DNA from 2 places in the Edaphobacter paludis genome. Region 2 is predicted to be linked to the other one. Evidence: riboswitches for the same ligand, from Rfam matches in the RefSeq annotation. Region 2 holds a riboswitch; the other holds the start of a gene.

Region 1 (3,417 bases), 1.3 Mb from region 2:
CGCCACTTCTTCACCGCCGCCCACCGCGCCCCTTATGCGGTGGACCGCGTCATTCGTCTGCGCTCTGAAGAGAGCCTGCTCCAGTAATAAGACTGTTATCGAGAGCTCTTTTCCATCCGCTCCTGTGTCTCGATCTCCTGCTGGGCCTCTTTTTCGGCGTCGTGGAAGGCCAGCGCGTCGACTGCCTTCTGGCTCCTGGCTGCCTCGACCAACGGATCGCTTAGTGTCTTCAAGTGATCGGCAAAGTCCTGCATACATTGGGTTTGATCCTTGGGACGCCCGGCTGCCCCCGCTCCTTGCCGAAGTAACGCCTCCAGCCTCACCGTTGCCCGCAGACGGTAAGGTACGATCGTAAACGACACTGGATCGCGCATCTCGAACACGTCTTCCTGTAGTCCCGTCTCGCCTGCAATCAGCCCCACCTTTGCCGTTGCATACGATTGCCGAGTACAGACCGTCGCGATTGCCGCCGCTCCCTTGTCCGCCAGCAATGCAGATGCTTCCGGGGCTACTCCGGCGATGGACAAATCCTGCTTCTTCTCATGACAACCCAGGATAGCTACTGCCAACCCCGCGCCGAGCAATCCGGCCCACCGCCCCTTTGCTTGCCAACGACCCAGCCCATACCGCATCCGTGCACCTCAAAAAGTGACCTATCCATTATGCGGTAAGCGTAAATCCAGAACAGGAATTTCAGAAAGTCTGGAAGCTCTTCCAGTCACAAAGACTGCAATGATCGTTGGCCCGCGCGGCGCATCCAATTCAGAATGCAAGCCATCCAGATCCTCGCCACCGGCGGTCCCGAAGTTCTCACCCTCCGCGATCTACCTACTCCAACCCCCGGTCCCGGCGAAGCCCTCGTTCGACTCGAAGCCTCCGGCGTCAATTTCATCGACGTCTACTTTCGCGAGGGCCGATATCCCGCGAAACTTCCCTACACTCTCGGCCAGGAGGCAGCCGGAACTGTCGTCGCGACTGGAGATAACGTCACCATGGTAAAGGCGGGTGACCGCGTGGCCTGGTGCGGCGTTCCCGGAACCTACGCGCAACTGGCGGTAGCTCCCGCCGATCGCCTCGTCCAAATCCCTGAAGCGGTTACCTTCCAGCAGGCCGCAGGAGCCATGCTGCAGGGCATGACCGCCCACTACCTCGCCCACTCCACCTACCCCATTCGCCGCGGCGACGAAGTCCTCATCCACGCGGGCGCCGGAGGCGTAGGACTGCTTCTCACCCAGATGGCAAAGTCCCTCGGTGCCCGCGTGTTCACCACCGTCTCCAGCGAAGAGAAAGCTGCCCTCTCACGCGCTGCCGGGGCCGACGAAGTGATTCTCTATACCCAGGAAGACTTCGCCGCGAAGATCAAAAAGCAAGCCCCCAAGGGTCTCAACGCTGTCTATGATTCGGTGGGTAAATCTACCTTCGACAAGTCGCTCGAAGTCCTCCGGCCTCGCGGTACGCTCGTGCTCTTCGGCGGCTCCAGCGGCGCGGTTCCACCCTTCGACCTAATTAAGCTCTCCGCCCTCGGCTCGCTCTACATCACCCGGCCCACGCTCAAGGATTACATCGCCACCCGGCAGGACCTCGAACTCCGCGCCACTGCAGTCCTCAACTCCATCGCCGACGGCACACTCAAGCTCCGCCTCGAACACACCTATCCCCTGACGGACGCCGCTCACGCCCACCGCGACCTCGAATCCCGCATCACTACGGGCAAGCTGCTCCTCATCCCATAACAAAAACCGACCACGGATTACACGGATAACGCGGATTAAGACATTCTTTTAAATAGCTTTTATCCGCGTCTATCCGCGTAATCCGCCGTCGTATCCCGTCTTCTTTGACTTCCCCTAAAGCTTGGCTCAAACTTGAATCTCACCCTCTTTCCCTGCGGCATGGCATCGTAGCGCTGTCCGTCCCACTCAACCCTTTGTCCCGATTCGGAATGCTCGGGAAGCGCGGTGAAACTCCGCCACTGCCCCGCAACTGTGATTCGCGCACGCAGCCGCTGCACCGCTGCGTGAATGTCAGCCAGCCGCTCCCACTGATGCCAGCGCATTGGGAAGGGACGCGGTCAGCACCACGGCTATCATGCATCGCGTCAGTCAGGAGACCGGTTCCGTCTGCGTACATCAACCACATTCCCGAGGGGGGAATGGAGGAGCTTCACTCATGCCTGCACCCTTGCACCGCTCAGCGGTCGCGTCATCTCTGCGTGCGCTCGCCGCACTCGCCGCCATCCTTCTGCTCGCTGTTCCATCCAGTCGTGCCGTCATCGTTCGCGGCACCGTCACCGACCCACTCGGCGCAGCCGTAGCAGGAGCCCGCGTCCAACTTATTCAGGGCAAGAGCGCCATCGCCGTATCGCTTACCGGGCCGGACGGATCGTTCGAGATCCGCAGCACTGCTCCCGGGCGGTTCCTCCTGCTGACCTCTGCGGCCACCTTCACGCCCAACATCGGCCAGGACTTCTATGGCGGCCGCACCGACGTCGTCACCCGCGACGTCACGCTTGAAGTCGCCTCCGTCACCACCTCGGTCACGGTCACGGCGACGGGAATTCCGACGCCCATCCAGCAGGTAAGCTCGCCGATCACACTTATCCCGGCCTCCGACCTCGCCACTCAGGTTGGCATCGTCGATGACCTACGCCAGTCTCCTGGCGTCGCCGCTGTTCAGACCGGCCAGTACGGCGGAGCTACCTCGCTCTTCGTCCGAGGCGGAAATTCCACCGCAAATAAGGTCCTCATCGACGGCATCCCCGCAGAAGATGTTGGCGGCGTCTTCGACTTTGGCAATGTCTCCAGCACGGGTCTCTCCGGGCTTGAGTTCTATCGCGGTCCGAACAGTGTGCTCTACGGCTCCGATGCCGGAGCCTCTGTTGTCAGCCTCAAGACGCCGCGCGGTAACTCTCTTCACCCTGTGCTCAACTACTCCGGCGACGCAGGCAACTTCTACACCTATCGCAACGAAGCCGCTCTCAGCGGTGCATGGAACCGCCTCGACTATTACGGAGCCTTCTCGCGCTTCGACAGCTCCAACGCGCTGCCTCGCGACAAGTATCACTCCGCCACCTCGGTCGCTAACCTTGGCTATAACATTACGGCGAACACGCAGGCCCGCCTCACGTTGCGCAACGCCGTCTCGGCCAGTGGCCTGCCCAGCGCGCATGACTTTTACGGCATCTCCAGCGATGGCAAGCAGGGAGACCAGGACATCTACTCCGGCCTCACCCTCGAAAACCGCGCCCTCCAAAGCAAATGGCACAACCTCGTTCGCTACGGCATCGCCCGCAAGCGCGAGCAGGAGCACCAGTTCACTAACGTCGGTCAGCCCATCACCTACGACTTCGGCAGCGGCCCCTTCACCGAATACTTCGGCAACGTCGTCACCATTCGCGGAGCCAACGGCTACACCGCT
Region 2 (3,417 bases):
ACAACGAAGATCATGAAGCCGCCCGCTTCATACAGCACACGTAGGACATGTGTCTTGCTGTCGTATACGGAACGCGATCGCCACATCGTTCCCCGCGCATCCTGCAGCATCATGTCCGAATTTGGATCGAAGAACACCGTTGTGATCGCCTGACCGTCACCACCTTTAATTCCGCTTTGCCCTTGTATCCGCCATTCTCCAGTGAACATCGAAGGATCACGCAAAGCCTCGAGCTTCATACGATATACGGTCCAGGTTCCCCAGGCATAACTACTGCAAGCCACCAGCACGAGGAGCACTTCGGCAAGGAGCGCTGCCCGGCGCGCGCGTGCGGTCCGGGGTTGCGGAGCCCACTGTGGTCGTTGCGGCACGGCATCGCGGCTGAAGAAGAACGAGCCAAGCCACTTCGCCTCGGGGATTAACAGCACAAGAGACATCACGACCAGCGTGAAAGACCAGAGCTTCACAGGTACATCAAAGACTGTGTCCAGCAGCGCGATGTTTGCCGTTACACCCAGCGCAAGCAGGGCGCCGGGAAAGGCAGTGCGCCGGAACAGCAGCAACACGGCCGTCAGCACTTCCACCCAGCCCAGCAACATTTCAAAGGCCGGGTGCAGACCATACAGACTCCAGAAGAGGAGGGTCGGCGAAGCATTCCCGACCGGTTCATTCAGCAACGCCAGTGGAGGCGAAGGGAACTGCAATGGAAATATCTTGATGAAGGCGTAGGGCAGCAGTGCTAATCCCAGCGTCACGCTTAACCCCAGCCGAAACCACAACAGAAGGTCCGCATACTGTACTCGCTTTCGATCAAAAACGCTCCACGCGGCCGCAGCAATTGCGCTCGTAAGCAGGATCAACAGCATTGCAACCCACGCCAATGCTCTATCGCCAGTTGCATCGTGTACTGTTGCTGCTCGCCCGGTCAGGTGGAAAAGATGCACACCTAACCAGATGGTCAGGTCATCGATGGGCGTGCGCAGCCATTCGCCAGCGGAGCGCCCAACAACAGGCACAGCTCCAAACAGTACCCCATGACTTTCAAAAAGGGATGTCAGCACAAGCAGACAGAATGCAAAGCGAAACAGTACTCGCTGCTGGAAACTCCACGTCGGCCATGCAGTCTGCTTTGTGTTGGTTGTCTCAGGGTAGTCAGCGGATGGAGTTTGTTTCAGACGATTTCTCCGAGGCGAGCTTGACGACTCTGCAAATCTTACGCCAGTCAAACAGACGGTGCTAGAGAGCCACAGACTACGATGAAGGACGCGGCTACAGCGGGCGAGGATAAGTCCTCACAAGTCGGTTTGTGGGAAGGTGTCTTATTCTCGAGTGACGGTTCAACTGATACGTTATCCGACACATGCCGGGCTTTCGTAGTAAATTCCAAACGCAGGCGTCGTTAGCAGAGTTATAAGGCCGAATGGGAGCCGATTAGCAAGAGGAATTTGGATTTACACAGCAACCCCTACATATCGCGGTTGACGTGAAATATAGCGCTTGATATAGTCGCTTTACTTCACGGTACCCAATTGCAAGATTGGGTTTAATAGGGAATCCGGTGAGAATCCGGAACTGCCCCGCAGCGGTAAGCAGGAACGAACATCCCGTAAAAAAGCACTGGTCTGGTCTTCAATGACAGGCTGGGAAGCTGGGATCAGTAGGCGGCCTGCAAGTCCGAAGACCTGCCGCGAGATGTGCCGATATGGCGCAAATTTCACGCACCTCCGAGGGGAGGATGGGGTGATCGGCGTTTGTCTCGGCGGTCCTTCCATCTGTGTCTTCCCGGAGCGAAAGGACCCTCCCCATGGCTACTCTACAGACGACGCTCTCCGACCTCGATCCTCAATTTCCTGCTGCTGATGTTGTTCCTCAGATGCAGGTCCGCAAGCGCAGTGGCGCGTTGGAGCCGGTGGACGTCAATAAGATTGTCCGGGCGGTGGAGCGGTGCTGCCATGGACTTCCGCATGTCGATCCGATACGGGTGGCAAGTAAAACCATCGGCGGATTGTTCGATGGGGCTTCGACGCGTGAGCTCGATTCCATTTCGATTCAGACTGCGGCGGCACTGATTGCCGAGGAGCCGGAGTACTCGAAGCTGGCTGCGCGGCTCTTGCTGGTGACCATCTCGAAGGAAGTGAGCGGGCAGAATATTTATTCGTTCTCGCAGTCCATTGAGGTGGGCCATCGCGAGGGTGTGATCTCGAAGGACGCGGCGGAGTTTGTGGGCGCTAATGTGCGGAAGTTGAACAGCGCTATTGATGATCGCTTTTCGGACCGCTTCGAATACTTTGGACTGCGAACGGTGTATGACCGCTACCTGCTACGGCATCCGATCACACGGCAGGTGATTGAGACGCCGCAGCATTTCTTCATGCGGGTTTCAGCGGGACTCTCAGTGCGGGTGAACGAGGCGATTGAGTTCTACAAGCTGCTGGCTTCGCATGACTATATGCCGAGCTCACCGACCCTGTTCAACAGTGGGACGAAGCACTCGCAGATGTCGTCCTGCTATCTGCTGGATTCGCCGGCAGACTCGCTGGACGCGATCTATGACACGTATAAGCAGGTCGCACTGCTGTCGAAGTTCTCGGGCGGCATCGGACTTGCATTTCATCGCGTGCGCGCGGAGGGCTCGCTGATTCGAGCGACGAACGGCATCTCGAACGGCATTGTGCCGTGGCTGCGGACACTGGATTCTTCGGTGGCTGCGGTGAATCAGGGCGGCAAGCGCAAGGGCGCGTGCTGCGTATATCTGGAGCCGTGGCATGCGGACGTCGAATCGTTTCTGGAGATGCGCGACAACACTGGCGATGCCGCGCGGCGGACGTACAACCTGAATCTCGCGAACTGGATTCCGGACCTGTTCATGCGCCGCTCTGATGAGGACGGCATGTGGTCGCTGTTCGATCCGAAGGATGTTCCACATCTGATGGACCTCTATGGCGAAGAGTTCGACAAAGCCTATGTGGAAGCTGAGGAAAAACAGCTTTATCGGCGGCAGGTGAAGGCCCGCGATCTCTACGCGCGCATGATGCGTACGCTGGCCGAGACCGGCAATGGATGGATGGTCTTCAAGGATGCCTGCAACATCAAGTGCAACCAGACGGGTGCCGCGGGTAATGTCGTTCATCTCTCGAATCTCTGCACGGAGATTACGGAGGTGACATCTTCAGAGGAGACGGCGGTGTGCAATCTTGGCTCGGTGAATCTTGCGCGTCATCTGACTGATGGTGCGTTCGATTTTGAGAAGCTCGCGGCGACAGTGCGCCATGCAGTGCCGATGCTCGATCGCGTCATCGACATCAACTACTATCCCGTGACACAGGCCGCCGTGGCGAATAGCCGCTGGAGGCCAGTGGGGCTTGGCGTGATGGGGTTGCAGGATGTGTTCTTTCAACTGCGCATTCCCTTCGATTC

Evidence for each region. Region 2 has a riboswitch for cobalamin ahead of P4G45_RS00665 (ribonucleoside-diphosphate reductase subunit alpha). Riboswitches for the same ligand answer to the same signal wherever they lie in the genome.
Region 1: linked by a shared signal. The riboswitch ahead of P4G45_RS11925 (TonB-dependent receptor) and the one ahead of P4G45_RS00665 (ribonucleoside-diphosphate reductase subunit alpha) in region 2 are both predicted to bind cobalamin.

The regions. Positions count from the first base shown of each region.
Region 1 is NZ_CP121194.1:2,868,114-2,871,530, reverse strand. It holds gene P4G45_RS11940 (glycosyltransferase family 2 protein) at 1-87, shown strand, start outside; gene P4G45_RS11935 (hypothetical protein) at 96-632, opposite strand; gene P4G45_RS11930 (quinone oxidoreductase) at 768-1,733, shown strand; cobalamin riboswitch at 1,924-2,134, shown strand; gene P4G45_RS11925 (TonB-dependent receptor) at 2,170-3,417, shown strand, end outside.
Region 2 is NZ_CP121194.1:168,820-172,236, forward strand. It holds gene P4G45_RS00660 (hypothetical protein) at 1-1,016, opposite strand, end outside; cobalamin riboswitch at 1,503-1,705, shown strand; gene P4G45_RS00665 (ribonucleoside-diphosphate reductase subunit alpha) at 1,805-3,417, shown strand, end outside.